DNA from 2 places in the Streptomyces sp. B1866 genome. Region 1 is predicted to be linked to the other one. Evidence: riboswitches for the same ligand, from Rfam matches in the RefSeq annotation. Region 1 holds a riboswitch; the other holds the start of a gene.
The links. Region 1 has a riboswitch for S-adenosylmethionine ahead of thrC (threonine synthase). Riboswitches for the same ligand answer to the same signal wherever they lie in the genome.
Positions count from the first base shown of each region.

Region 2: linked by a shared signal. The riboswitch ahead of RKE29_RS14475 (aminotransferase class V-fold PLP-dependent enzyme) and the one ahead of thrC (threonine synthase) in region 1 are both predicted to bind S-adenosylmethionine.

Region 1 covers NZ_JAVSCF010000016.1:12,488-26,841, reverse strand. The annotation lists partial or broken gene RKE29_RS04665 (DUF3263 domain-containing protein) at 342-560, shown strand; gene otsB (trehalose-phosphatase) at 959-1,738, opposite strand; partial or broken gene RKE29_RS04655 (trehalose-6-phosphate synthase) at 1,859-3,316, opposite strand; gene RKE29_RS04650 (glucosyl-3-phosphoglycerate synthase) at 3,573-4,520, opposite strand; SAM riboswitch class I at 4,666-4,819, shown strand; gene thrC (threonine synthase) at 4,813-6,177, shown strand; gene RKE29_RS04640 (MoaD/ThiS family protein) at 6,174-6,452, shown strand; gene RKE29_RS04635 (cold-shock protein) at 6,979-7,182, shown strand; gene groL (chaperonin GroEL) at 7,672-9,300, shown strand; gene murQ (N-acetylmuramic acid 6-phosphate etherase) at 9,588-10,523, opposite strand; gene RKE29_RS04620 (MurR/RpiR family transcriptional regulator) at 10,664-11,596, opposite strand; gene RKE29_RS04615 (hypothetical protein) at 11,868-12,233, shown strand; gene RKE29_RS04610 (DUF6596 domain-containing protein) at 12,348-13,493, opposite strand; gene RKE29_RS04605 (YciI family protein) at 13,493-13,909, opposite strand; gene RKE29_RS04600 (hypothetical protein) at 14,099-14,354, opposite strand, start outside.
Region 2 covers NZ_JAVSCF010000091.1:338-14,691, reverse strand. The annotation lists gene ctaD (cytochrome c oxidase subunit I) at 1-211, shown strand, start outside; gene RKE29_RS14515 (cytochrome c oxidase subunit 4) at 208-606, shown strand; gene RKE29_RS14510 (Ig-like domain-containing protein) at 870-2,165, shown strand; gene RKE29_RS14505 (hypothetical protein) at 2,243-2,647, opposite strand; gene RKE29_RS14500 (heme-copper oxidase subunit III) at 2,891-3,511, shown strand; gene RKE29_RS14495 (c-type cytochrome) at 3,578-4,387, shown strand; gene RKE29_RS14490 (Rieske 2Fe-2S domain-containing protein) at 4,384-5,454, shown strand; gene RKE29_RS14485 (cytochrome bc complex cytochrome b subunit) at 5,451-7,085, shown strand; gene trpD (anthranilate phosphoribosyltransferase) at 7,351-8,424, shown strand; SAM riboswitch class IV at 8,805-8,922, shown strand; gene RKE29_RS14475 (aminotransferase class V-fold PLP-dependent enzyme) at 9,145-10,605, shown strand; gene RKE29_RS14470 (Lrp/AsnC ligand binding domain-containing protein) at 10,637-10,918, opposite strand; gene RKE29_RS14465 (hypothetical protein) at 11,177-11,422, shown strand; gene RKE29_RS14460 (NYN domain-containing protein) at 11,443-12,801, shown strand; gene RKE29_RS14455 (NlpC/P60 family protein) at 13,076-14,098, shown strand.

The DNA of each region.
Region 1 (14,354 bases):
CTCGGGGCCGACGGAATCCACGGGTGACAGTCTCCCGCGCCGCCCCGGGAGAGGTCTAGTCCAGTACCCGTGGCAGGGTGGAAGACGTGATGGCGAACGGACCGGGTGACGCGGCCGCCCCCGCCGGAGCCGGCCGGGACGGCTCCGGCGGGCGGACCCCGGCCGAGGCGGACGCCCGGCACGCGCGGGACGACGATTCCGTACGGGACGGGGGCGCCCGGCAGGGCGATGCGGCCACCGGGGGGACCGCTCCGGAGGACGGCGGGACCCCGGCAGACGACCGCGCGCCCGCGGCCGGGGACGACGGCTCGGCCGAGGCCGGGACCGCCGGCCCCGAAGCCCTCTCCGACCGCGACCGCGCCCTGCTGGCCTTCGAGCGGCGCGGCTGGCCGGGCGCCGGAGCCAAGGAGCGGGCCATACGGGAACAGCTCGGCATCTCGCCGACCCGCTACCACCAGCTCCTCAACGCGCTTCTGGACGACCCCCGCGCGCTCCGACACGACCCGGTGACCGTGGGCCGCCTGCGCCGCCTGCGCGAGGCACGGCGCGGGCGCCGCTGAGGGAGGGCCCCAGCGGCACCCTTGGCCGCCCCCGGCACCCTTGGTCCGCCCGCGGCATCTGGACGGGCCGCGCCGGTAGGAACGGGCGGCACCGCTAGGAACGGGCGGCGCTGGCTCCCCGCCGGACCCCGCCCCTGGACGGCCGTGAGGCCGCCCCCGCGTCTGCCTCGGAGCCCCGCGGGCGCGGGCGGAGGCCGCCGCGGGAGCCTGTCGGCCGGAGTCGGGTGTCCGGCGCGGAGCCGGGGCCGTCAGCCGGGGCCTGGAGTCAGCCGGAGCCGGAGAGCCTGCCGACGCAGCCGGAGCCGGTGAGCCTGCCGCGCAGTCGGAGCCGCGACCCGTCAGACACAGACGGGAGCCGTCAGGCGCAGCCCGTGCCCGTCAGACGCAGCCGGGAGCCGTCAGGCGGAGGCGGACCCCGTCAGGCCGTCCGCCAGCGCGGCCAGCAGGGCGACCACCCCCGCCGGGCCGTCCACCACCACGTCCGCCCGCGACTCCAGCTCCGGCACCTCGCCGCTGCCGCTGCACACCAGCAGCCCAGGCACGCCGTCCGACCGCAGCTTCTCCACCGCCCCGAACGCGGCCAGGTCGCCCAGGTCGTCGCCCGCGTAGAGCACGGCCCCGGCGCCCACCTCCCGCACGTACTCCGTGAGCGCCACGCCCTTGTCGACCCCGGGGGGCCGCAGTTCGAGGACGAGGCGGCCCGGTTCCACGGCCAGCCCGTGCCGCTCGGCCAGGGCGGTCAGCGGGCCGCGCAGCCGCTCCAGGGCGCCCTGGGGGTCGGCGGCGCGCCGGGTGTGAACGGCGACGGCGCGGTCGCCCTTCTTCTCGACGTACGCGCCCTCGCCGCCGCTGCCCGCCGCCGCGTCCAGGATGCCCGGCAGCTCGGCCTCGGCGGCGGCCACGCCCGGGTGCGGGGCGGGGGCGCGCACGGCGCCGTCGGCCGCCTCCCAGCGCTCGGCGCCGTAGTGGCCGAGGACGACCAGGTGCTCCAGGCCCGCGGCCCCGGCGAAGCCGCCGTACCGCACGGCGACGTCGGCCGGCCGGCCGGTGATCACCGCGACCGCGCGCACGCGCGGGGCGAGCCGGGCGAGCGCGGGCAGGGCGCCGGGGTGGGGGCGGGCCTGCTCGGGGTCGGGCACGATGGCGGCCAGCGTGCCGTCGAAGTCCAGCGCGATCACGGCGCGCTCGGGGTGGCGCAGCAGCGCGGCCAGCCCTTCCCGGCCGGCGGCCGTGGCGGGGGCGAGCGCTGCGGGCACGGCCGGCGCTGCGGGCTCGGGGCGTCGCTGCCGCCCAAGGGCCTCAAGGGCCCGTAGCTGGTCCAGGAACCACGCGTGCGGCGGCAGCGCGGTGGCCGCGGCGGCCAGCCGCTTGGAGCGCTCGGCGCGCTCGGCGTCCGGCATGGTCAGCGCGTCGTGCAGGGCCCGCGCGGTGGCCTCCACGTCGTACGGGTTCACCGACAGCGCGTCCTCGCCCAGCTCCGCGTGCGCGCCCGCCTCCCGGGAGAGCACCAGCGCGCAGCCGGCCTCGGAGACCACCGGGACCTCCTTGGCGACGAGGTTCATGCCGTCCCGGATCGGGTTGACCAGGGCCACGTCCGCGAGCCGGTAGGCGGCGAGGGAGCGGGCGAAGGCGTCCTTGACGTGCAGGATGACCGGCTGCCAGCCGGGCGTGCCGAACTCGGCGTTGATGCCGTCGGCGACCCGCTGCACTTCTGCGGTGTAGTCGCGGTAAACCTTCAGATCCTGCCGGGAGGGGTAGGCGAAGGCCAGGTGGGCCACGCGCTCGCGCCACTCGGGGCGGGTGCGCAGCAGGTGGCGGTAGGCGTGCAGGCCGCGCACGATGTTCTTGGACAGCTCGGTGCGGTCCACGCGCACGACGGCCTTGCGGCCCGGCCCGATCAGCTGCCGCAGGTCGGCGACGTGCTCGTCCACGTCCGCGCGCCGCGAGCGCTCCCGCAGGAAGTCGGCGTCGGCGCCCAGGCCGTGCACGCCCAGCCGCGTGGTGCGCCCGTCGTACGTCACGGCGAGCGCGCCGTCCTCGCGGGTGACCCGCGCGCCCAGCACGGCCGCGCAGCAGTCGGCGAACGCGGCCGCCCACCGCTCGGTCAGGAAGGCGGCCCGGTCGCCGCCGAGGATGCCGCGCAGCACGCGCGCGGCGATGTCGTCGGGCAGCATCCGGTAGTAGTCGGGCGGGGCCCACGGGGTGTGCGAGAAGTGCCCTATCAGCAGGTCGGGCCGCCGCTCGCGCAGCAGCCCGGGCACCAGCGTCAGGTGGTAGTCCTGCACGAGGACGGTCGCGCCCTCGGCGGCCTCCTCGGCGAGCGCGTCGGCGAAGGCCGCGTTGTACGCCTCGTAGGAGGCCCACTGGGCGCGGAAGTCCGCGTCGAAGGCGGGTTCGAGGGGGGTCTGGTAGAGCAGGTGGTGGACGAACCACAGCACCGAGTTCGCGATGCCGTTGTAGGCGTCGGCGAACACCTCCGGCGCGATGTCCAGCATCCGCACCCGCTGGCCGCCGGTCTCGCCGGGGTCCAGGTGGCCCCGGTCCGCGCGCCGCGCGGCCTGCCGGTCCCCGTCACCCAGTGCCGCGCACACCCACACCGCGTCGGCGTCGGGGCCGATGGCGCTGAGCCCCGATACCAGCCCGCCGCCGCCGCGTTGGGCGTCGAGTGCGCCGTCTTCGCGCAGCCGGTACGAGACCGGGCCGCGGTTGGACGCCAGGAGAATCCGGGCGAGCCGGGCGCTTTGCTCTGAGACCATGACGCGAGATTAGCCACGGCGCACACCACCCAAACAGGTGTGCTGCGCGAAGGACGGTGTTGCGTGCGACACGTACGAGCGGTTCGGGGCACGTACGAGCGCTCGTGGCACCGGGTGCCTTCCGGCTCCGCTCCAGGTCCCGCCCGAGGGTCCGCCGCCGGCCCGCCCAAGGGTCCGGCGGCGGCGCCGTGGGCCCGGCCCGGGTGGTCGGCGCCGTGGGCCCGGGGCGGAGCCGGGCGGCCCCGCCCCGCCGCCCCTACGCCGCCCGTCGCTCCGCGTACTCCGGGATCTCCACGATCGGCGGCCGCTCCTCCGCGTCCACCGGCACCGTGCGCGGCACGAAGCCGCTCGTGCCGCGCTCGAACTGGGTCAGGTGGGGCCGCACCAGGTGGCCGCGGGCCAGCCGGAGCTGGGCCGTGCGGTAGATGGTGGCGGCCATCCTGCCGAGGGCCTGGCCGTCCTGGTGGCGGTGCTTGCGCACGCCGAGGTCCACCTGGGCGAGCGCGTCCAGGCCGACCGTATGCAACGCGTCGACCAGCAGGCCCAGCTCCACGCCGTAGCCGACGGGGAACGGCAGGCGCTCCAGCAGCGTGCGGCGGGCCGCGTACTCGCCGCCGAGCGGCTGGACGAAGCCGGCCAGCTGCGGCCAGTGCAGGTTCAGCAGCGGCCGGGCCACCAGCTCGGTGACCCGCCCGCCCTGGCCGGCCGCGCCGGCCAGCGGCCGGTCGTACATGCCCTTGACCAGCTGCACCTCCGGCTCGGTCAGCAGCGGGCCGATGATGCCGGAGACGAACCGGGCGTCGAACTCCCGCAGGTCGGCGTCGATGAAACACACGATGTCGCCGCTGGTGGCCAGCAGCGAGCGCCACAGCACCTCGCCCTTGCCGGGCAGCGCGGGCAGCCGCGGCAGGATCTCGTCACGGTGCACGACGGTCGCACCGGCCTTGGCCGCGACCTCGGCGGTACGATCCGTGGAACCGGAGTCCAGCACCACCAGCTCGTCGACGAGCGGCATGGTGTCGCTCATCAGCCGGGTGCGGACGGTATGGGCGATGTCGCCGACCGTGGCCTCCTCGTTCAGGGCGGGCATCACCACGCTCACCCGGCTGGCCTGGGAGTGTTTGGCGGCCAGCAGGCGTTCGAGCGGACGATCGGCGGCTGACCAGGACCGGTGTGCGAGCCAACGCTCCACCTCTTCCAGCACGTCGTGTCTCCTCGGTGTCTCGCGGTTCGGACGACTTCCTCAACCATCCGGGCCTTCGGTTACAGTCTTGAGCAACGCACGTGTCCTCCGTATGTCGGAATCGTCGCGTACAAACGCCTCGGGCGCCTCTCGTCCGTGGCTATAGCGCTCATCCAGAGGGGCAGAGGGAACGGCCCGTTGAAGCCCCGGCAACCCTCCCGCTGGTCTCGCGCGGCCGGTCTCCGGCCACCTGGCGAGGCCCCGGCGGGGTAGGTGCCAATTCCGGCTCGCGGCGAGGTGCGCCGCGAGGAAGATGAGGAGAAAGGGCCTCGCCTGCATGTCCGCGCACGCCGCTGAGCAGCTCGCCGCCGACACGACCACTCCTTCCGCCGCTTCCGGCGACCCGGGCCCGGGTACCCCCGGTTCGGCCGTCTCTCTCGGCCCCGCCGCCGCGCTGTCCTGCCGCGAGTGCGGCGAGCGCGTCCCGCTGGGCCCGGTGTTCGCCTGCACCGAGTGTTTCGGGCCACTCGAAGTCGCGTACGACCTGCCGACCGGCGACCCCGAGGGCCTGCGCGCCCGCATCGAGGCCGGGCCGGAGAACATCTGGCGGTACGCGCCGCTGCTGCCCGTCCCGGCCGACGTCGCCGGCAAGCCCAGCCTGAACCCGGGCCGCACCAAGCTGGTGCGCGCCGACCGGCTCGCGCGTGAGCTGGGCGTGACCGGCGAGCTGCACATCAAGGACGACTCGGGCAACCCGACCCACTCGTTCAAGGACCGCGTCGTGGCCATCGCCGTGGAGGCGGCCCGCGCGTTCGGCTTCACCACCCTGTCCTGCTCGTCCACCGGCAACCTGGCTGGCGCGGTGGGCGCCGCGGCGGCCCGCGCGGGCCTGCGCTCCTGTGTGTTCATCCCGCACGACCTGGAGGCCGGCAAGGTCGTCATGGCGGCGGTCTACGGCGGCGACCTGGTCGCCATCGAGGGCACGTACGACGACGTCAACCGCTTCTGCAGCGAGCTGATCGGCGACCCGGCGGGCGAGGGCTGGGGCTTCGTCAACGTCAACCTGCGGCCGTACTACGCCGAGGGCTCCAAGACCCTCGCGTACGAGATCTGCGAGCAGCTCGGCTGGCGGCTGCCGGACCAGCTGGTGATCCCGATCGCGTCCGGCTCCCAGCTCACCAAGATCGACAAGGGGCTGCGGGAGCTGATCACACTCGGCCTGGTCGAGGACCGGCCGTACAAGATCTTCGGCGCGCAGGCGGAGGGCTGCTCCCCGGTCTCCCGCGCCTTCAAGGACGGCCACGACGTGGTGCGCCCGGTCAGGCCCGACACCATCGCCAAGTCGCTCGCCATCGGCAATCCGGCGGACGGGCCGTACGTGCTCGACATCGCCCGGCGTACGGGCGGCGCGGTGGAGGACGTGGACGACGCGCGTATCGTCGAGGCCATCAAGCTGCTGGCCCGTACCGAGGGCATCTTCGCGGAGACGGCGGGTGGCGTGACCGTCGGCGTGACGAAGAAGCTGATCGAGGACGGGCGGCTCGACCCGGCCCTGACGACCGTCGTGCTCAACACGGGCGACGGCCTGAAGACCCTCGACGCGGTGTCCCCGACGACCGGGCCCACCGCCGTCATCCGCCCGACCCTGGCATCGTTCCGAGAGGCTGGCCTCGCATGAGCGTCAACGTGAGAATCCCGACCATCCTGCGCACCTACACGGGCGGGCGGGCGGAGGTCGCCGCCGAGGGCGCCACCCTCGGCGAGGTGCTGGCCGACCTCGACAAGAACCACCAGGGGATCGCGGCCCGGGTGCTCGACGACGAGGGCAGGCTGCGCCGCTTCGTGAACGTCTACGTGAACGACGACGACGTCCGCTTCGCCGAGGGCCTGGAAACCCCCACGCCGGACGGCTCCGGGATCTCGATCATCCCCGCCGTCGCCGGCGGCTGCTGACCGCGCTTTCCGGCGCGCCGGGGCCCGCCGCCGCTGCTTTCGGGCATGCGGCGGCGGGCCCCGCGCGCCGAAGCCGCACCGCACCTACCGGAAGAACGCGCTCCGCCATAAGGCGGCGCGGCGGGTGCTCACCGCGGGCCGTCTTACAGGACTTCCCTTGCCCCGTTCGTGACAAACGGACGGGGCGAGTTTGTGTGTTGAACGCGATACAGTTGAGCTGTCGCCTATCACCCCCGCCCATCTGAGCGAACGTCAAGATGTGCACAAAATGTGTGCGCGATTTGCCGGTTCGACCCCTTTATGTCCGGTCCGGGTTGCCCGGGATTTCACCGAATTCATAGCGATCGCGCTTTTCGGCGCGCCAGGAATTCTCGTCCGATTGACCTGTTGCAGAGGGCAGTGGGACAGATACATTCAGCGGCGGTCGACGCGTTCCGGCGCACACCTTCCGCATCCGGGGGGTGAGGTCTGACCCGGGTCCGCGGAGTGCGGTCCTGCGCAGGGGCCAGTAATAGGGGAGTTAGGAATGGCTCAGGGCACCGTCAAGTGGTTCAACGCGGAGAAGGGGTACGGCTTCATCGCGGTCGACGGTGGTGCGGACGTGTTCGTCCACTACAGCGCGATCCAGATGGACGGTTACCGCACCCTTGAGGAAGGTCAGCGGGTCGAGTTCGAGATCTCGCAGGGTCAGAAGGGGCCGCAGGCGGACATGGTCCGACTGTCGGCGTGAAGTGCCGAGGCGCCAGCAGCTGACCGTGTAGGCGAACCGTAGACGAACCACGCGTACGGGGAAGGCCCGCACCCTCCCGGGGGTGCGGGCCTTTCGCACGCCCGGGGGCGCCGCGGAGCCGGTGGCCGTGCTCCCGGGAACGCCGCTGCTCCGGCCGTACGCGAAAGGCGGCCGGACCCGCGCCCCCGGCTCCGGCCGGTGCCCCCGGGGGGGCTCGCCCGGCCCTCCGCCGGAGCGCGACCCGGGCCCGCCCGCGCCCCGGGCAACCTTGCACTCTCGGGTGGCGAGTGCTAATTATGGCTTAGCACTCAGAGAGTGAGAGTGACAGCAGGACCGGGTCGGTGAGGCCCGCACGCCGGGCGGAGTCCCTAGGGACCGCGCGGCAGGCAGGCCGTCCGTCGCGGGCGCCAGCGCGGTCCGAGGAAATCCGCCTCCACGGCCTGGTACGCCGTGGGAGGCACCCCAACGTCTTGGGAGAACGGACTTCACATGGCCAAGATCATCGCGTTCGACGAGGAGGCACGGCGCGGCCTTGAGCGCGGGATGAACCAGCTCGCCGACGCCGTCAAGGTCACCCTCGGCCCCAAGGGCCGCAACGTCGTCCTGGAGAAGAAGTGGGGCGCCCCCACGATCACCAACGACGGTGTGTCCATCGCCAAGGAGATCGAGCTGGAGGACCCGTACGAGAAGATCGGCGCCGAGCTGGTCAAGGAGGTCGCGAAGAAGACGGACGACGTCGCCGGTGACGGCACGACGACCGCGACCGTCCTCGCCCAGGCGCTGGTCCGCGAGGGTCTGCGCAACGTGGCCGCCGGCGCCAACCCGATGGCCCTCAAGCGCGGCATCGAGAAGGCCGTCGAGGCCGTCTCCGCCGCCCTGCTGGAGCAGGCCAAGGACGTGGAGACCAAGGAGCAGATCGCCTCCACGGCCTCCATCTCCGCCGCCGACACGCAGATCGGCGAGCTGATCGCCGAGGCGATGGACAAGGTCGGCAAGGAAGGCGTCATCACCGTCGAGGAGTCGCAGACCTTCGGCCTGGAGCTTGAGCTCACCGAGGGCATGCGCTTCGACAAGGGCTTCGTCTCGGCGTACTTCGCCACCGACACGGAGCGCATGGAGGCGTCCTTCGACGACCCGTACATCCTGATCGTCAACTCCAAGATCTCCAACGTGAAGGACCTCCTTCCGCTGCTGGAGAAGGTCATGCAGTCGGGCAAGCCGCTGCTGATCATCGCGGAGGACATCGAGGGCGAGGCCCTGGCGACCCTGGTCGTCAACAAGATCCGCGGCACCTTCAAGTCCGTCGCCGTCAAGGCCCCGGGCTTCGGCGACCGCCGCAAGGCCATGCTCGGCGACATCGCCGTCCTCACCGGCGGCACCGTGATCTCCGAGGAGGTCGGCCTCAAGCTGGAGAACGCGGGCCTGGACCTGCTCGGCCGCGCCCGCAAGGTCGTCATCACCAAGGACGAGACCACCATCGTCGACGGTGCCGGCGACACCGACCAGGTGCAGGGCCGGGTCAACCAGATCCGCGCCGAGATCGAGAACAGCGACTCCGACTACGACCGCGAGAAGCTCCAGGAGCGCCTGGCGAAGCTGGCCGGCGGCGTGGCCGTCATCAAGGCCGGTGCCGCCACCGAGGTCGAGCTGAAGGAGCGCAAGCACCGCATCGAGGACGCGGTGCGCAACGCGAAGGCCGCCGTCGAGGAGGGCATCGTCGCCGGTGGCGGCGTGGCCCTGCTCCAGGCGACCGGCGTCTTCGAGAAGCTGGAGCTGGACGGCGACGAGGCCACCGGCGCCCAGGCCGTGCGCCTGGCCCTGGAGGCCCCGCTGAAGCAGATCGCCGTCAACGCCGGCCTTGAGGGCGGCGTCGTGGTGGAGAAGGTGCGCGGCCTGACCCCCGGCCACGGCCTGAACGCCGCCACCGGCGAGTACGTCGACCTGATCGCCGAGGGCATCATCGACCCGGCCAAGGTGACGCGCTCCGCGCTGCAGAACGCCGCGTCGATCGCCGCGCTGTTCCTGACCACCGAGGCCGTCATCGCCGACAAGCCGGAGAAGGCCGCGGCCGGTGCCGGCGCGGGCGGCGGCATGCCGGGCGGTGACATGGACTTCTGATCGCCCTTGCAGTGCGATCGCCTGTCCGAGTGACGTCGGGGCGGTGCTTCCGGGATTCCGGAGGCGCCGCCCCGACGGCGTTTCGGGGCCGAGTCTGCCGCTCGCGCGGGGCGGCAGGGGAGTCACGGCGTACGGGCGTACGGGGCGTACGGGCGCGTACGGGCGCGTACGGGCCGAAGGGCGCGCCCGCGCTCACGGGCCCGCGGGGCCGCTCACGGGCCCGTACCTCGACGCCTCGCCTTGCCCGAGCGCGCCGCGTCAGCCCCGTGCGCGTCCGAGCGCCCGCGTCAGCCCCGCGCGGCGTGGAGCGCCGCCCGCAGGTGTCCGTCCGCCTCGGTCAGCAGCCGCGCGGCGGTGGCCGCGTCCACGCCGCCGAGCAGGGTGAGGATGGCGGGCTTCACCTCGCCGCCGGTGGCGGCCAGGGCCGCCTCGACGGCCGCGTCGGGCTCGCCGGTGGCCAGCGCGACGATGCGGCGCGAGCGGGCGCGCAGCTTGTCGTTGGAGGCCCGCACGTCGACCATCAGGTTCCCGTAGGTCTTGCCCAGGCGGATCATGGTAATGGTCGACAGCATGTTCAGCACCAGCTTCTGCGCGGTGCCCGCCTTCAGCCGGGTCGAGCCGGTCAGCAGCTCCGGGCCGACGACCACCTCGATGCCGTGGTCCGCGGCGGCGGCGAGCGCGGAGCCCGCGTTGCACGCCAGGCCGACGGTCAGCGCGCCGCGCCCGCGCGCGTGCTCGACCGCTCCGACCGCGTACGGGGTGCGGCCGGAGGCGGAGACGCCCACGACGGTGTCCAGCGCGGTGAGGCCGAGTGCGTCGAGGTCGGCGGCGGCCAGGTCCCGGCTGTCCTCCGCGCCCTCCACGGACGTCACCGTCGCCTCCGGGCCGCCCGCGATCAGGCCGACGACCTGGTCGGGACGGGTGTTGAAGGTCGGCGGGCACTCGCTCGCGTCCAGCACCCCGAGCCGCCCGGCGGTGCCCGCGCCCGCGTACACCAGGCGGCCGCCGCGCGCCATGCGGGCGGCCGTGGCGTCGATGGCGGCGGCGATGCGCGGGAGCTGGGCGGCGACGGCGGCGGGCACGCCGGCGTCCTCCTCGTTCATGATCCGGGCGATCTCGGCGGTGCCGAGCCGGTCGATCTCGGCCAGCTCGGGGCGGAACGCCTCGGTGGTCAGGCGGTCCAGCTGGGCGCGCAGGCGCGCGCTGTCGGTGGTGGAGGTCATGGCGAAGCGGCTCTTTCCGTAAGTCCGTGAGGTCGTAAGTCCGTAGGGTCGCAGGGTCCGTATGGTCCCTGGCGGTGGTTCGTACGGGGTACGTCCTGGCGTACGCGTCCGGACGTGCCCCGGATCCGGCCCGGCCCCGCTCAGCGCGCGGCGGCGCGGTGGGCGTGGCGGTGGGCGAGGGCTTCGTAGGAGGCGGCGAGGGCGGGCGCGGCCACGTCGTACGTACGCTGTGCCACGCCTATGAACAGGCAGTCGACCACGAGCAGTTGGCCGGTGCGGCTGGACATGGCCGCCGGGCGCAGCTCGCTCTCCCGGGCGGCGGAGGTGGTCAGCACGTGGTCCGCGTACTGGGCGACCTCGCCGTCGGGCCGGCCGGTGATCGCCACGGTGGTCGCGCCGCGCTCGAAGGCGACGCGCAGCGGCTCGATCGCGTCGGTGGTGCGGCCCGAGTGGCTGATGGCCACGGCCACGTCGCCCGGGCGCAGCTGGACGGCGTTGGTGACCGCGAGGTGCGGGTCGGCGTGGGCGTGCGCGATCAGCCCGATACGCAGCAGCTTCTGCACGAGGTCCTGGCCGACGAGGCCGGAGGCGCCGACGCCGTACACGTCCACGCGGTGCGCGGTGGCGAGCGCGCCGACGGCCGCCTCCAGCTGGACGACGTCCAGGGCGGCCGCGGTGTCGGCGAGCGACTGCCGCTCGTCCTGCGCGAGCTTGGCGACCACCTCGGCGAGCGGGTCGTCCACCGCGATGTCGGCGGTGACCGCGGGCGGCCGCCCGGCCGCCTGGTGTGCGGCGAGGGCGGCGAGGGCGACGCGCAGGTCGCGGTAACCGGGGTACCCCAGCAGCCGGGAGGTGCGCACGACGGTGGCCTCGCTGGTGCCGGTCCGCTCGGCCAGGCCGGTGACGGTGAGTGCGGCGCAGCCCGCGGGGTCGCCCGCGACGGCCTCGGCGACGCGCTGCATGGAGCGGGTCATCGAGGGAGCCAGCCTGCGGATCTTCGCGGCGAGCGCGCTGGGCGCGGGAGGGGCCGCTTCCTGCCGACCGGCGGAAGGGCCCCGCGCTCTGCTGCTCACTCTGGAAAAGTATTTCCGGATGTGACGCGCGTCAACCCTTGACCGGAGGGGTGCGCGCAGGGACGGAAGCGCGCCGTCCGCGCCGTGCGCCGGCGCGCCCGCGGCCCGCGCCCGGCCGCCGTACGGGCCCTTGCGGCACTTGAGCGCAGACCGGACGAGCCTTGCGCGCAGGCCGTACGGTCCTCGGAGGCAGACCCGGACGAGACCGGACGGCGGACATCCGGTGCCGGATTCATCCCATGAACGCAGGACTGGGCCCACAATGGTGCCCATGGAGCTGGAACAGGCCCTGCACGCCGCCCGCGCGCTCGTCCTCGCCGACCTCACGGCGGACGGCGCCGCGCAGGCCGACATCGTCTCCCTCGTGGAGGACGCGGTGGCGCACCGCCGCTGGTGGGTCGAGCAGTGGCCGGAGGGCGTGGGCTTCGTGGCGGGCCTGGTGGCCCAGGACGTACAGGACGCCCTGCTGGAGCGGTACGGCCGGTGGCCGGTGTGTCCGGTGTGCACCACCGACCACGACTCCCACGCCCTGGAGGTCGAGCCCGAGCTGGGACCCGACCCGCGCTGGGTCTGCGCGCGGACGGCGGTGGCGGTGGCGCGGCTGGGCTCGCTGGGGTCGCCGGGGGCGGTGCGGTGACCCGGCGCCGGGCCCTGCCACCGGGGCTGACGGCCCTGCGCGGCCTGCTCGCCGCGCCGCGTGCCGCGGGACGGACCGCGCCGCGTGCCGCGGGGCGGACCGGGGCGCGGCCGGTCAGCGGCTCCGGCGGGTGTTGAGCCGCGCGGCCTGGCGGGTCAGGTAGTCCCGCTCGGCCAGGTTGGGTGCCTCGCGGGCCGCCTCGGCGTACAGGCGGGCCGCCGTCGCCAGGTCGCCGTCGCGTTCGTGGAGGTACGCCGCTGCCGCGGTGCGGCGGGGCAGGGCGTCGTCCAGCGCCGCCAGCGCCGCCAGGCCGGCGCGCGGTCCGTCGGCCTCGCCGACCGCCACCGCGCGGCCCAGCCGGACGACCGGGCTGCCGGTCAGGCGGACCAGCTCGTCGTACCACTCGACGATCTGCACCCAGTCGGTCTCCTCGGCGGTGGGCGCGTCGGCGTGGAGTGCGGCGACGGCGGCCTGCGCCTGGTACTCGCCCAGCCGGTCCCGGGCCAGGGCCGCCTGGAGGATTCCGACGCCCTCGGCGATCAGCCTGGTGTCCCACCGGCCGCGGTCCTGCTCGGCGAGCGGCACCAGGCTGCCGTCGGGCGCGGTCCGGGTGGCGCGCCGGGCGTGGTGGAGCAGCATGAGGGCGAGCAGTCCGGCCACCTCGGGGTGGTCGAACCGGGCCGCGAGCTGCCGGGTGAGCCGGATGGCCTCGGCGGCCAGGTCGACGTCGCCCGAGTAGCCCTCGTTGAAGACCAGGTACAGGACGCGCAGCACGGTGGCGACGTCGCCCGGCTGGTCGAACCGCACGCCGGAGACCGTGCGCTTGGCGCGGCTGATCCTCTGGGCCATGGTCGCCTCGGGCACCAGGTAGGCCTGGGCGATCTGGCGGGTGGTGAGCCCGCCGACGGCGCGCAGCGTGAGCGCGACCGCCGACGACGGCGTCAGCGACGGGTGGGCGCACAGGAAGTAGAGCCGGAGCGTGTCGTCCGCCGCGGGCGCGGGCCCGGGCGCCGGCTCCTGGTCGAGGAGGTCCTCACGCCGGCGGCGGGCGGCGTCCGCCCGGGTCGCGTCGAGGAACCGGCGCCAGGCCACGGTGACCAGCCAGCCCTTCGGGTCCCGCGGCCGGTCGGCCGGCCAGGCGCGGACCGCCTCGACCAGGGCGTCCTGCACGGCGTCCTCGGCCGCCGCGAAGTCGGCTCCGCGGCGGACGAGGATCGCGAGCACGCTCGGCGTGAGGCTCCTGAGCAGGGCCTCGTCCATCAGTGCGGGCACTCCGTGACGGTGGGCGGCGCGGCCAGGAACGGGCGCAGCTCCAGCCACTCGTGGATCGGCTTCCCGTCCTTCCCGGGGGCGGCCGACAGCTCCCCGGCCAGCTCGACGGCGCGCTCGTGGCTGTCGACGTCGATCACCATCCAGCCGGCGATGAGGTCCTTGGTCTCGGCGAACGGGCCGTCGGTGACCGGCGGGCGCCCCTCGCCGTCGTACCGGACCCAGGTCCCCTCGGGGGCGAGCGCCTGGCCGTCGACGAACTCGCCGGTCTTCTCCAGCCGGTCCGCGAAGTCCCGCATGTACCGCACGTGCGCCGAGATCTCCTCCGGCGTCCACTGGTCCATGGGCACGTTGTTGACCGGGTCCGGAGCGCCGCGGTAGTGCTTGAGCAGCAGGTACTTGGCCATCGTGGTTCTCCTTGGTGCTGGTGCGGCCCATTGTGGTCGCGTTCACCCCGGGGACGGAGCCGGGCGCGGGTTCTCGACATCGGCGCCGGAATTTTTTTCGGCTCTTCTGGCAAGCGGCTCCGGTAAACCCTCGTGTCGCCCGAGATCCGGGTGGTGGGCGCCGTGCGGGCGGCGGCGGCCGGGCGCGGGTCACGCGCGCAGCAGCTCCAGCTCCGTGCCCACGTTGTGCCGGGCGGCGCGCTCCCAGCGCTCGTACCCCTCCGGCGTGCGGAACAGCCGCGGCAGGCCCAGCAGCTGCCGCAGCGCCGCGGCCCGGCCCTCGCGGAAGACGTCGTCGGGCACGAAGCCGTACTCCTGGCGGACGGCGGCGGCGTAGGCCGCGTACTCCCGGGGCGGACCGGCGAGCACGGCCAGGTCGGCGTCGCACAGCACCTCGCCGTCGGCG
Region 2 (14,354 bases), on a different contig from region 1:
GGTGGACGACCCGTGGGGCTACGGCCGCTCGCTGGAGTGGGCGACCTCCTGCCCGCCGCCGCGGCACAACTTCCTCACCCTGCCGCGCATCCGCTCCGAATCGCCGGCGTTCGACCTGCACCACCCGGACATCGCCGCCCTCGACCAGCTGGAGAACGTCGGTCCCGAGTCCGACAAGGCCCTCGCGGGCGGACAGGAGGCCGGCAAGTGAAGGTCCAGGGCAAGATGTTCATCTGGCTGGCCGTCTTCATCCTGGCCATGGCGATCGTCTACGGCGCCTGGTCGAAGGAGCCGGCCGGCACCACGGCGCTCTTCCTGGCCTTCGGCCTGAGCATCATGATCGGCTACTACCTGGCGTTCACCGCGCGCCGGGTGGACACCGGGGCTCAGGACAACAAGGAGGCGGACGTCGCCGACGACGCCGGCGAGCTGGGCTTCTTCAGCCCGCACAGCTGGCAGCCGCTCTCCCTGGCCGTCGGCGGGGCCCTGGCCTTCCTGGGCGTCGTCTTCGGCTGGTGGCTGATGTTCTTCTCGGCCCCGATGGTGATGGTCGGCATCTTCGGCTGGGTCTTCGAGTACTACCGCGGCGAGAACCAGAACCAGTAGCCGCCCGCCGAGCGGCACGGGGCTCGGACGCGTCCAGCGCGCGTCCGGGCCCTTCGGCGTCCCGCGTGGCGCGGGCCGGGCCACCCGCGCGGGCACACCCGGCCGTCCGGGCCACCCGCCTGTCTGCCGGGCCCGGCTCCGAGCGGCACGGCCGCCCCGCTCGTGCACCGGGCCGCGAGCCCCGGGGTCCTCCCGGGCGACCGCCGCCCCTCGTTCGGCGCACTGAGCGCGCCGTACGCCGCCGGGGTTCCTAGCGTGAAACCATGAGTCACCAATCCCGGTCCCGGGCGGCGGGCGCCCGGACCCTCCTGCGGGGCGTGCCCGCGCCGGCCGCGGCCCTCGTCGCGGCCCTCGTGGCGGGGCTCACCGCCTGCGGCGGCCCCTCCGGCGACCCGCTGGCCTCCCGGCCGTACGACGCGGCGCACCAGCTCACCGTCGGCACGGCGGGCCGCGCGGCCGGCCGCCCGGCGGACCCGGACCAGCCGCTGGTCGTCACGGCCAGGGACGGCGGACGCATCACGGACGTGACGGCCAGCGACGAGGCGGGCCGCCACCTGCGCGGCGAGCTGACCGCCGACGGCCGCCGCTGGCACAGCACCACGCCGCTGACCGCCGACACCCACTACACGCTGCGGGTGAGCACCGAGAACGGCCGCGGCGCCCCGGGCCGCCACACCCTCGGCGTGGACACCGCCGAGGCCGGCGACCGGCGGCTGCGCGTCGCCCTCGGCCCCGGCTCCGGCACGTACGGCGTCGGGCAGCCGCTGACCGCCCGGCTGTCCGACCCGGTCGCCGACCCGGCCGAGCGGGCCCTGGTGGAGCGCTCCCTGAAGGTCACCTCACGGCCCGCGGTGACCGGCTCGTGGACCTGGGTGGACGACCGCACCCTGCACTACCGGCCCCGCGGCTACTGGCCCGCGCACGCCACCGTGTCCGTGCGCTCCACCCTCCGCGGCGCCCGGGTGCGCCCCGGACTCTTCGGCGGCGCGACCCCGCCCATGACGCTGCGCACCGGCGACCGCGTGGAGGCCGTCACCGACGCCGCCGCGCACCGCATGACGGTGCTGCGCGACGGGCGTGTGGTCCGCGTGCTGCCGGTCACCACCGGCAAGTCCGGCTACGAGACCCGCAACGGCGTCAAGGTGATCCTGTCCCGTGAGGAGACCGTGCGCATGCGCGGCACCACCATCGGCATCTCCGAGAGCAGTGACGACTCCTACGACCTGCTGGTCCACTGGGCGGCGCGGCTGACCTGGAGCGGCGAGTACGTGCACGCCGCGCCCTGGTCGGTGGACTCCCAGGGGTACGAGAACGTCAGCCACGGCTGCACCGGCATGAGCACCGAGGACGCCCACTGGTTCTTCGAGACCACGCGCGTCGGCGACATCGTGCGGACGGTCAACAGCGGGGGCGCGACCATGACGCCCTTCGACAACGGCTTCGGCGACTGGAACGTGCCGTGGCGGCTGTGGCGGGCGAACAGCGCGCTGACGCCCCACCGGGCGGCCCCGGACGCCGCGGACGGGACCCGGTCGGCGAGGCTGCGCCCCGGCACCTGAGCCCCGCGCCCCCGGGACGGCAGCCCCGCGCCCCCGGGACGGTCCCCGTGGCCCCCGGGGCGCGGGCCACGCGGCGGTCAGCCGCCCACGGCCGCCGGGCGCCGGCGCAGCAGGTCCGCCAGGGCGTCCGCGAGGGCCACCGGGTCGACCGGGTGGGTCACCGCCGCGTCCGCCCGGCTCCACGTGGCCAGCCACGCGTCCTGGGGGCGGCCGATCAGCAGCAGCACCGGCGGGCAGCGGAAGATCTCGTCCTTGATCTGGCGGCACACGCCCATGCCGCCGGCGGGCACCGCCTCGCCGTCCAGCACGCACGCGTCCACGCCGCCCGCCTCCAGTGCGGACAGCACGGCGGGCAGGGTCGCGCACTCCAGGATCTCCACCGGCGGCACGTCGGCGGCGGGCCGCCGCCCGACCGCGAGCCGCACCTGCTCCCGGGTCCCCGCGTCGTCGCTGTAGACCAGCACCGTGGCCGTCGGTCGCATGGGCTCACACCTCCGCAGGACGCGCCCCGCGCCGCACCGGCGTGCGGCGGCGGGCGCGTACGGGCGACTTCACGACTTGCGATCCTGACGCGATGCTACCGCCGCGCGCCGCGCCCGGGCAGGGGGCGTACCCGGCCTTCCCCCGTTCGAGCGAACCGCGCCGCGGCCCGGACGAGCTGCGGCGACGCCGCGGACACTCCGAAGTGCACCCCCGGAGTGAGCACGAGATAAGCGACCGACATAATGTCGGTCGTGGCGACAGCAACGACAGTAGAAACCGGGCACGCGCACCCGTCGGTCAACCGGCCGAACCTGGTCAGCGTCGGGACCATCATCTGGCTGAGTTCCGAGCTGATGTTCTTCGCGGCGCTCTTCGCGATGTACTTCACCCTCCGTTCGGTGACGGGCGAAGAGCACTGGTCGGAGATGGCCGAGTCGCTGAACGTCCCGTTCTCCTCGGTGAACACGACGATCCTGGTGCTCTCCTCCCTCACCTGCCAGCTCGGTGTGTTCGCCGCCGAGCGCGGTGACGTGAAGAAGCTGCGCTTCTGGTTCGTGATCACGTTCATCATGGGCGCGGTGTTCATCGGCGGCCAGATCTTCGAGTACACCGAGCTGGTGAAGAAGGACGGCCTGTCGCTGTCCTCCGACCCGTACGGCTCGGTGTTCTACCTCACCACCGGCTTCCACGGCCTGCACGTGACGGGCGGGCTCATCGCCTTCCTGCTGGTGCTGGGACGCACGTACGCGGCCAGGAGGTTCACCCACCAGCAGGCGACGGCGGCCATCGTCGTGTCCTACTACTGGCACTTCGTCGATGTCGTCTGGATCGGTCTCTTCGCCACGATCTACCTGATCAAGTAAGCCGGTCCGCACCGGACCAACGTCCGCATCGCATCGACGCAAGAGATCCTGACACCGGGGTAATCCGTGAAAAAGCTCTCCGCACGACGGCGCCATCCCCTGGCCGCGCTCGTCGTCCTACTCCTCGCGCTGGCGGTCACCGGGGGGCTGTACGCCGCGCTCTCGCCCACCGAGGCGAAGGCCGAGGACACCTCCGCCCAGTCCCTCGCCATCGAGGAGGGCAAGAAGCTGTACGCCGTCGGCTGCCAGAGCTGCCACGGCACCGGCGGCCAGGGGACGTCGGACGGTCCGAGCCTGGTCGGTGTCGGCTCGGCCGCCGTGGACTTCCAGGTCGGCACCGGCCGGATGCCCGCCCAGCAGCCGGGCGCCCAGGTGCCGAAGAAGCGGAACATCTACTCCCAGTCGAAGATCGACCAGCTCGCCGCGTACATCGCCTCGCTGGGCGCGGGCCCGGAGAAGCCGTGGCGCGGCCAGTACGACCCGTCGGGCGCGGACATCGGCAGGGGCGGCGAGCTGTTCCGTACCAACTGCGGGCAGTGCCACAACTTCTCCGGCAAGGGCGGCGCCCTGACCAACGGCAAGTTCGCGCCCTCCCTCAAGGGCGTGTCCGACAAGCACCTCTACGAGGCCATGCTGACCGGGCCGCAGAACATGCCCTCCTTCCCCGACTCCACGCTGCCGGAGAAGGAGAAGAAGGAGATCATCGCGTACCTGAACGCGGTCAACGGCTCCAAGGCCGAAACCCCCGGTGGTCTGGAGCTCGGCGGCCTCGGCCCGGTGAGCGAGGGCCTGTTCGCCTGGGTGTTCGGCATGGGTGCCCTGATCGTCCTCACCATCTGGCTCGCCGCCCGTACCGCAAAGGCCAGGAAGTCATGAGCAGTCACGACATCTCGCAAGCACCGGAAGCGGAGGACAACCTCCCGCACGGGCACGGCACGGCGGCCGGAGGTGAGGTCGACACCGCCGAGAACCCGTTCGCGGACCCGGGCCCGCCGCCCCACGAGCACCGCGTCCAGGACATCGACGAGCAGGCCGCCCGGCGCTCCGAGCGCACCGTCGCCCTGCTGTTCACGGTCTCGATGCTGGCCACGGTCGCCTTCATCGCCTCGTTCGTGGCGCTGCCGGTCGACAAGATCATCTACGTCTTCCCGATCGGCCACATCAGCGCCCTGAACTTCGCGCTCGGCCTGACCCTCGGGCTCGCCCTGTTCGCCATCGGCGCGGGCGCGGTCCACTGGGCCCGCACCCTGATGTCCGACGTCGAGATCATCGACGAGCGGCACCCGATCGAGGCCGACGCCCAGACCCGGGCGAAGGTGTTCGCCGACTTCCAGGACGGCGCCGCCGAGTCCGGGTTCGGCCGCCGCAAGCTGGCCCGCAACACCCTGTTCGGCGCGCTGGCCCTGGTGCCGCTGTCCGGCCTGGTGCTGCTGCGCGACCTCGGCCCGCTGCCGGAGGACAAGCTGCGGCACACCGCCTGGCGCAAGGGCAAGCGGCTGATCAACCAGAACACGATGCAGGCGCTGCGGCCCGAGGACATCCCCGTCGGCTCCCTCACCTTCGCCATGCCCGAGGGGCTGGAGGAGGACGACCACGACTTCCAGGTGGAGATCGCCAAGGCGGCCCTGATGCTGATCCGGCTCCAGCCGGAGAACATCAAGGACAAGCGCGAGCTGGACTGGTCGCACGAGGGCATCGTGGCCTTCTCCAAGATCTGCACGCACGTCGGCTGCCCGATCAACCTGTACGAGCAGCAGACGCACCACGTCCTGTGCCCCTGCCACCAGTCGACGTTCGACCTCGCCGACGGCGGCCGGGTGATCTTCGGCCCGGCCGGCCACGCCCTGCCGCAGCTGCGGATCACCGTGGACGGCGAGGGGTACCTCGAAGCCATGGGCGACTTCGCCGAGCCCGTCGGCCCGGCCTTCTGGGAGCGCGGATGAGTACTGTGAGCGACACCCGGCGCCGGGACGGCAAGGCCCCCGCGGGTGAGCGGGTCGCCGACTGGGCCGACGGCCGGCTGGGCATCTACGGCCTGGCCAAGGCCAACATGCGCAAGATCTTCCCGGACCACTGGTCCTTCATGCTGGGCGAGGTCTGCCTCTACAGCTTCGTCATCATCATCCTCACCGGCGTCTACCTGACGCTGTTCTTCCACCCCAGCATGGAAGAGGTCACCTACCACGGCCCGTACGTGCCGATGCAGGGCGTGCGGATGTCCGAGGCGTTCAGCTCGACGCTCGACATCAGCTTCGAGGTGCGCGGCGGCCTGCTGGTCCGGCAGATCCACCACTGGGCCGCGCTGGTGTTCCTCGCCGGCATGTTCGTGCACATGATGCGGGTGTTCTTCACCGGCGCCTTCCGCAAGCCGCGTGAGGTCAACTGGCTGTTCGGCTGGCTGCTGTTCGTGCTCGGCATGTTCACCGGCTTCACCGGCTACTCGCTCCCCGACGACCTGCTGTCCGGCACCGGCCTGCGGTTCATCCACGGCGCGATCCTGTCCGTCCCGCTCGTCGGCACGTACATCGACTTCTTCCTGTTCGGCGGCGAGTTCCCGGGCGGCGACATCATCTCCCGGCTCTACCCGATCCACGTGCTGCTGCTGCCGGGCATCATGCTCGGCCTGCTGGTGGGCCACCTGATCCTGGTGTTCTTCCACAAGCACACGCAGTACCCGGGCCCCGGGCGCACCAACAAGAACGTCATCGGCATGCCGCTGCTGCCGGTGTACGTGGCCAAGGCGGGCGGCTTCTTCTTCCTCGTCTTCGGCCTGCTGGCGGCCCTCTCCGCGATCGCGACGATCAACCCGATCTGGGCCATCGGCCCGTACCGGCCGGACCAGGTGTCCACCGGCGCCCAGCCCGACTGGTACATGGGCTTCTCCGAGGGCCTGATCCGCGTGATGCCCGGCTGGGAGATCAGCGCGTGGGGCCACACGCTGGTGCTCGGCGTGTTCATCCCGCTGGCGGTCTTCCCGCTGGTGCTGCTGGCGATCGGCGTGTACCCGTTCATCGAGGCGTGGATCACCGGCGACAAGCGCGAGCACCACATCCTGGACCGCCCGCGCAACGCGCCCACCCGCACCGCGCTCGGCGTGGCCTGGCTGACGGTCTACTTCGTCCTGCTCGTCGGCGGCGGAAACGACCTGTGGGCCACCCACTTCCACCTGTCGATCAACTCGATCACCTGGTTCGTGCGGATCGCGTTCTTCGTCGCGCCGGTGCTGGCGTACCTCGTCACCAAGCGGATCTGCCTGGGCCTCCAGCGGCGCGACCGGGACAAGGTGCTGCACGGACGCGAGTCCGGCATCATCAAGCGGCTGCCGCACGGCGAGTTCGTCGAGGTGCACGAGCCGCTGTCGCAGGCGCAGCTGCACACCCTCACCCAGCACGAGCAGGCGCAAGCCTACGAGATCGGCCCCGAGGTCGACGAGAACGGCGTACGGCGCCGGATCACCCGCTCGCAGAAGCTGCGCGCGAAGCTCTCCAAGGGCTACTTCGGCGAGGGCAGCCAGATCCCCAAGCCGACGGCCGAGGAGTACCGGGAGATCACCAGCGGCCACGGCCACCACTGATCCCCTCCCGCCGCGAGGCTCCACCCCGGGGCCCCGGCCCGGACCCGCCACGGTCCGGGCCGGGGCCCCGGTGTTCTTCCGGCCGGGCGAACCTGTCCGCGATGCGGGCGGGCGGCCCACGGCGCCCGTACGCCGCTAGGCTGGGTGGCCGGCCCGGCCCGGGACGGCCCGGCCGGCATCACCGGTGCCACGCCGGACCGTGCCGTACGCACAGCGCGGGCCGCCGCCCGCCCGCGAGGCCCCCGCACGCCAGGAGGAGCGCGCCATGCACGAGGTGACCCCGGCCGGAGCCGGCAGCGACGCGACGGCCCGCAGCTGGGCCGACATCCTCGACGCCCTGCTGGCCGGCCGGGACCTCGGTGCGGACGACACCGCCTGGGCCATGGACCGCATCATGAGCGGCGAGGCGACGGACGCGCAGATCGCCGGGTTCGCGGTCGCGCTGCGCGCCAAGGGCGAGACCGTCGCCGAGATGTCCGGCCTGGTACGGGCCATGTACGCGCACGCCCGCCTGGTGGAGGTGCCCGGTCCCAGCGTCGACGTCGTCGGCACCGGCGGCGACCGCGCCAGGACCGTCAACATCTCCACCATGGCCGCGCTCGTCGTCGCCGGCACCGGCACGAAGGTCGTCAAGCACGGCAACCGCGCCTCCTCCTCCGCCAGCGGCTCCTCCGACGTCCTGCGGGAGCTGGGCGTCAACCTCGACGTGTCACCCGAACGGGTGGCGGCCGTCGCCGAGGAGGCGGGCATCACGTTCTGCTTCGCCCTCGCCCACCACCCCGCGCTGCGGCACGTCGCCTCCGCGCGGCGCGAGCTGGGGATCGCCACCCCGTTCAACTTCCTCGGCCCGCTGACCAACCCGGCCCGGGTGCGCGCCCAGGCCACCGGCGTGGCCGACGCCCGCATGGCGCCCATCGTCGCGGGCGTCCTCGCCGAGCGCGGCTCCAGTGCCCTGGTCTTCCGCGGCGACGACGGCCTGGACGAGCTGACCGTCACGGCCACCTCCCAGGTCTGGGAGGTACGGGACGGCGGCGTGCGGCAGCAGGCCTTCGACCCGCGCGAGGTGGGCCTGGACCTGGTGCCGGTGGCCGCGCTGCGCGGCGCCGACGCGGCGCACAACGCGGGCGTCGCACGGCGCCTGCTGGCCGGGGAGACCGGCCCGGTACGGGACGCGGTCCTGCTCAACGCGGCCGCGGGCCTGGTCGCGGCCGACCCGGACCCGGGCGACAAGCCGCTGGAGGAGCGCATCCGGGCCGGCATCGAGCGGGCGGCCGAGTCCATCGACTCGGGGGCGGCGGGCCGGACGCTGGAGCGGTGGGTCCGGGCCACGCGCGCGTAGGGCGGGCGCGGCAGGGAGTTCTCCCCGCCCCGCCCCTGCCCGCTTCCGGGGCCATGCCCTGGGCCCCCGGCCCGTTTGCGGCGAGACGTTCCGACGGGGTGTCAGGAGATCGGGACTCGGCTCGGCCTGGGCCGACGAGCCACGGCCGGCCGGGGGATTCCCCGCAGGTGGCAGGGCGTCGGCTCCAGCCGCCCGCCCGCGTGTCGGGCCACCACCCTCACGCGCGGGCGCGCTGTACGCCGCCTGGTCCGGCAGCGGCGCGCTCCGGGTGCGCGGCGGGGCAGGGGCCGCGGCGGCCTTGGGCGCGGCCGTGCGGGCCTGGCGTTCCGGGATGCGGACGGTGGTTGCGCGCGCGTACCCGACTGGCATAATCGGCTCCAGGTCACGAGTGACAGCGACTACGGCCCCGGCCCGCTGTCCGGCAACCCTCCGTCCGTGGCGGGGTGCCCCGGGTGATGACCAGGCCGTGGGCAGCGAGGTCCACGGCAAGCGCGGACCCCTCGCGAGACCAGGGGTCCTGGTGGTCGAGGGAGTGCGTACGTGATGCAGCGAATGCGCTAGGGCCGGTCGGCCCCTTTCACGCGTCTTCTGTACGGCCCGTGCGCCCCGCGCCGAGCCGCTTCCTTTCCTCTTCACGTCCGCGCCCGCGCCCAGGCCGCGCGGTCCGCGCCTTCGCGCGCCGCCCCGCCTCGTGTGCTCGTCCCACCGGGAGATCCCGCCATGTCCGCATGCCCTGCCGCCGCCGTCACCGCCGACCGTCCCGCCTCGTGTGCCACCGAAACCGCCACCGAAACCTTCACTGAAACCGCCGCCGCGACCGCCGGACCGCTCGACGCGCCGCTGCCCGTCCTGGGCGAGGACGTCCGCGTCCCGCTCGTCACCGGCGGAGAGGCCCCCTACGCCGCGCTGGACTACGCGGCCAGCGCGCCCGCCCTGCGCCGGGTGTGGGACGACGTGGCCGCCTACGCCCCGTACTACGGCAGCGTGCACCGGGGCGCCGGGTACCTGTCGCAGCTGTCCACCGACCTGTTCGAGGCCAGCCGGCGGCGGATCGCCGACTTCCTCGGCTGCCGCTCCGGCGACCACGTGGTCTTCACCCGCTCCACCACCGACTCGCTCAACCTCCTGGCGGCCGCGCTGCCGCACGGCACGCGCGTGTTCGTGTTCGAGACCGAGCACCACGCGGCGCTGCTGCCGTGGGCGCGGCGGGCGGACGTGACCGTGACCTACCTGCCCGCCCCGCGCTCGCCCCGGCAGGCGGTCGACGCCTTCCGGGCGGCGGTGGCCGGGCGTCCGGCGAGTCCCGCGCTGCTGTGCGTGACCGGCGCGTCCAACGTGACCGGGGAGCTGTGGCCGGTGCGGGAGCTGGCGGCCGCGGCGCGCGCGCACGGCGTGCGCGTCGTGCTGGACGCCGCGCAGCTCGCGCCGCACCACCCGGTGGACATCAGTGCCCTGGACGTCGACTGGGTCGCCTTCTCCGGGCACAAGCTGTACGCGCCGTTCGGCGCCGGCGTGCTGGCCGGCGCGGCGGACTGGCTGCGGGAGGCCGAACCGTACCTGGCGGGCGGGGGCGCGAGCCGGCGCGTGGCGCGCGCCGCCGACGGCGGCGTCGATGTCGAGTGGCACACCTCCGAGGCCCGGCACGAGGCCGGTTCGCCGAACGTCATCGGCGCGTACGCCATCGCCGCCGCCTGCAAGGCGCTGACCGAGGCGGGCCGGGAGCGGCTGGCCGCGCGCGAGCAGCGGCTGCTGGCGCGCCTGCGCGCGGGGCTGGCCGAGGTGCCCGGCGTGCGGGTGCTGTCGCTGTTCGGCGACGACGCGCCCCGGGTGGGCGTGGTGTCCTTCGTGGTGGCGGGCTGGAACAGCTCGCACCTGGCCGCCGCGCTGTCCGCCGAGTACGGCATCGGCGTGCGCGACGGCCTGTTCTGCGCCCACCCGCTGGTGCGCACCCTGCTGGACCACGCGCCGCAGGAGCCGGGGGAGTGCGGGGCCCCGGACGCGGCGCCGGGGGAGCGCGCCCTGAACGCCGTGCGCGTCAGCTTCGGCGCCGGCACCCCGGAGGAGCATGTCGAGCGGTTCGTGACGGCGGTGCGGGAGCTGGTCGAGCACGGGGCGCGGTGGAGCTACCGCACCGAGGCCGGGCGGTGCGTGCCGGAGGGCCGGAAGGCCGCCGACCTCTGACCGGGACGGCGCGGCGCGGGGAGCGCGCGGCCTACGCGTCCAGGCCGATCGCGAACGCCGCCTCCAGGTCGTGCCGCGAGTAGGTGCGGAAGGCGATGTGGGTCTCGGTCGCGACCACGCCGGGCAGCTTGCTGATCCGGCCCGGGATGACCTCCGCCAGGTCGTCGTGCCCCGCCACGCGGACCATGGCGAACAGGTCGTACGCGCCGGTGACCGAGTACACCTCGCTGACCCCGTCCAGGGCGGCGATCCGCTCGGCCAGCTCCGGGATCCGGTCCACGCTGGTCTTGATCAGCACGATCGCGGTGATCACGGCTGCCTCCCTCGCTCGCGCCCGGTGCGCGCCGTTACTCTAGGCGCTCGTTCCCCGGCCGGCCACGCCGGCCCGCGGCGCCCCTCCGTGCCCGCGCCGCCGGGCGCCGGAGGCGTCGGCCGCGTGCGCTGGCGGGTGCGCCGGAGCGCGGGCCGGACACGGCCGGGAGACCCTTACGGCTCGTCACGGGCCCCGGCCTAGGCCGTAGGGTTACAGGGGAGCCCAGACGTGCCCAGACAAGCCGAGGACGATGACACCATGGCCGTTCCCCTGCCGACCGAGACGACCCGCTGGCGCTGCACGCTGTGCGGCAACCTCACCCGGTTCGACGTCACCCGGTCCACCAAGGCCGTCGAGTACGTGCACCTGGACCTGGCCGGCGAGCCGCGCGTCGAGGACCGCGAGGTGGTCAGCGAGACGATCGAGTCGGTGCGCTGCCGCTGGTGCAACACGGTCGACCAGATCGAGCTGGTCGACCGGCCGGGAGCGGGCGCGAGCGCGTGAAATACGGAGCGTGACGCGTGGTGGAGCGGACGGGCGGCCCGGAAGCGGCCGGTGACGCCGGCGGCGGCGCCGAAGCCCTCGGCCACCCCCTGCCCGAAGGCGTGCGGCGGCGGGTCGTGGCGCTGGTCGCGGACGCCTTCGGCGGCCTGACCTTCGCCGAACTTCCGCCCGCTCTGCGGCAGTACGCCCGTTTCACCCCTACGCGCCGGGCGAAGTTCGCGGGCAACGCCATGGCGGCCGCCGTGGAGTCCGACCCGGTCTTCCGGCAGCGGGTCGCGAGCCGGCTGCGGGAGAGCGAGGCCGAGCTGGCCGAGGCCATCGAGGGCGGGTCGCCGCCCGCGGCCGCCGATCCGCTGGACGTGGCGGCGGTGGCGTACGTGCTGCGGCCGGCGGGCTGGGTGAAGCTGGTGGAGGCCGCGGGCGAGGAGGCGCAGCGCGCGTCCGCCGAGCGGGCCGGCGAGGAGGCGGAGCGCGAGCTGAAGCGGCTGCGGCAGGAGCTGGCGCAGGCCCGGGCCGAGGGGCGCGGCGAGGTGGAGCGGATGCGCGCCGAGTTGGAGGCGGCGCGCAAGGAGGCGGACGTGCTCCAGCGCAAGCTGCGCGCCGCGCACAGCGACGTCAAGCGCGGCGAGGCGGCGCTGCGCAGGGCCGAGTCCGAGCTGGCCGGCGAGCGGTCCGCGGCCGACGCCCGGCTCGCGGTGGCCGAGGGCGAGGCGCGGCGGCTGCGCGGCCGGCTGGCGGAGGTGGAGGCGGCGCTGGAGGCGAACCGCCGCGCGGTGCGCGAGGGGCGCAGCGTGGTGGACATGCGGGCCCGGCTGCTGCTGGACACGGTGCTGGAGGCGGCCCAGGGGCTGCGCCGGGAGCTGGCGCTGCCGCCCGCGTCCGTCCGCCCCGCGGACACCGTGGACGCGCTGGAGCCGGGGCGGATGACGCCGAAGGACATCGCCACGCGGGCGCTGTCGGAGACCGACCCGGCGCTGCTGGACCAGCTGCTCGCGCTGCCGCAGGCACACCTGGTGGTGGACGGCTACAACGTCACCAAGACCGGCTATCCCACGATGCCGCTGGAGAAGCAGCGGCTGCGGCTGCTGGGGGGTCTGGCGATGCTCGCGGCGCAGACGGGCGCGGAGGTGACGTGCGTGTTCGACGGCGCGGAGCTGGCGGCGCCGGTGCTGCTGGCCCCGCCGCGCGGGGTGCGGGTGCTGTTCAGCAAGCCGGGCGTGACCGCGGACGAGCTGATCCGGCAGCTGGTGCGGGCCGAGCCGCCCGGCAGGCCGGTGGTCGTGGTCTCCGCGGACCGCGAGGTGGCCGACGGGGTGGCGCGGGCGGGGGCCCGGCCGGTGGCGTCGCTGCTGCTGCTGAAGAGGTTGGCCCGTACATGAGGTGACGCTGTGACCCTTGTGACGTCAGCGTACGGTGAGGTTACGATCACTTACAGTGTGATAATTGTAAAAGATGCGCGTACAGACCCGGATTTTTCGCAAGGGGATTTGAAGGGATCACGGGCGGGTCACTAAGGTCGGCTCGAACCGCCGCGAGGTTGATCATCCATCGGGGATGTCAGCGGAGGTACCGCCGAGTCCGTGGCGCGTCGCACGGAGCCGGGGTGAGCTTTCCGACCCGGTAGGCGGCTGGAGGAAGAAGGAGCTCGCCTTCGTGGCGTCCCACCGTCGACCCAAGCAGCCGAGCCGCACGCGTGTGTCCGTCCTGACCGCCACCGCGGCAGCGGCCGTCGCCCTCACCTCCCAAGCCGCCCACGCCGACCCCAGGACGACCAAGAAGGACGTCAAGGAGCAGGTCGACAAGCTCTACGAAGAGGCGGAGCAGGCCACCGAGAAGTACAACGGGGCCAAGGAGAAGCAGGACCAGCTGCAGAAGCAGGTCGCCGACCTCCAGGACAAGGTGGCGCGCGGTCAGCAGGAGCTGAACGACCTGCGCGACAGCCTCGGCGCCATGGCCACCGCGCAGTACCGCACCGGCGGCATAGACCCGTCCGTCCAGCTCCTGCTGTCCTCCGACCCCGACAGCTACCTCGACAAGGCGTCCGCGCTCAGCCAGTTGAGCGGCAAGCAGGCCGAGGCGCTGCGGAAGATCGGCGACCGGCAGCGGGTCCTCAGGCAGCAGCGCGAGGAGGCGGCCGGCAAGCTGGACGACCTCGCCGCCACCCGCAAGGCGCTCGGCGAGAAGAAGAAGGAGATCCAGGGCAAGCTCGCCAAGGCCCAGAAGCTCCTCAACACCCTCACCGCCCGGGAGCGCGCGGAGCTCGACCGGGCCTCGCAGCGCGCCAGCCGCTCGGAGTCCCGCCCGGACCTGGGCCAGGACGTGCCCGACTCGCAGCGCGCCGCCGCCGCGCTCGCCGCGGCCCAGTCGAAGATAGGCTCCCCGTACGTGTGGGGCGCGACCGGCCCGACCGCCTTCGACTGCTCCGGGCTCACCTCCTGGGCGTACGCGCAGGCGGGCGTCCAGATCTCCCGCACCTCGCAGTCGCAGGCGGGCGACGGCGTGCGCATCGGCCGCAGCCAGCTCAAGCCCGGCGACCTGGTGCTCTTCTACGGCGACCTGCACCACGTGGGGCTGTACGCGGGCAACGGCCAGGTCCTGCACGCGCCGCGCACCGGCACCACGGTCCGCTACGAGTCGATCAACAACATGCCGTTCATGTTCGGCGTGCGCATCTGACTCCCGGCCCGCGCCCCTTCCTCTGACGGCCCGTCGGCCGTCCGCACGGCCCGCCTCCCTTCCGGCGTCGCCGTGCCGCGCGCCTCACTCTCCCCGGTGACAGCGGGAACTCTCGCTTGACGACCGCCCCGTCGGTGACCTGCGGGTTGCCACGGGGCGTCAGCGTCTGCCCGCGAGGCGGTCCTTGGCCCCGCCCCGGCCCGCCGCTACTGTCTGCCGCGCGATTTCCGGCCCGTCGCTCCTGTCCGCGGCGCGA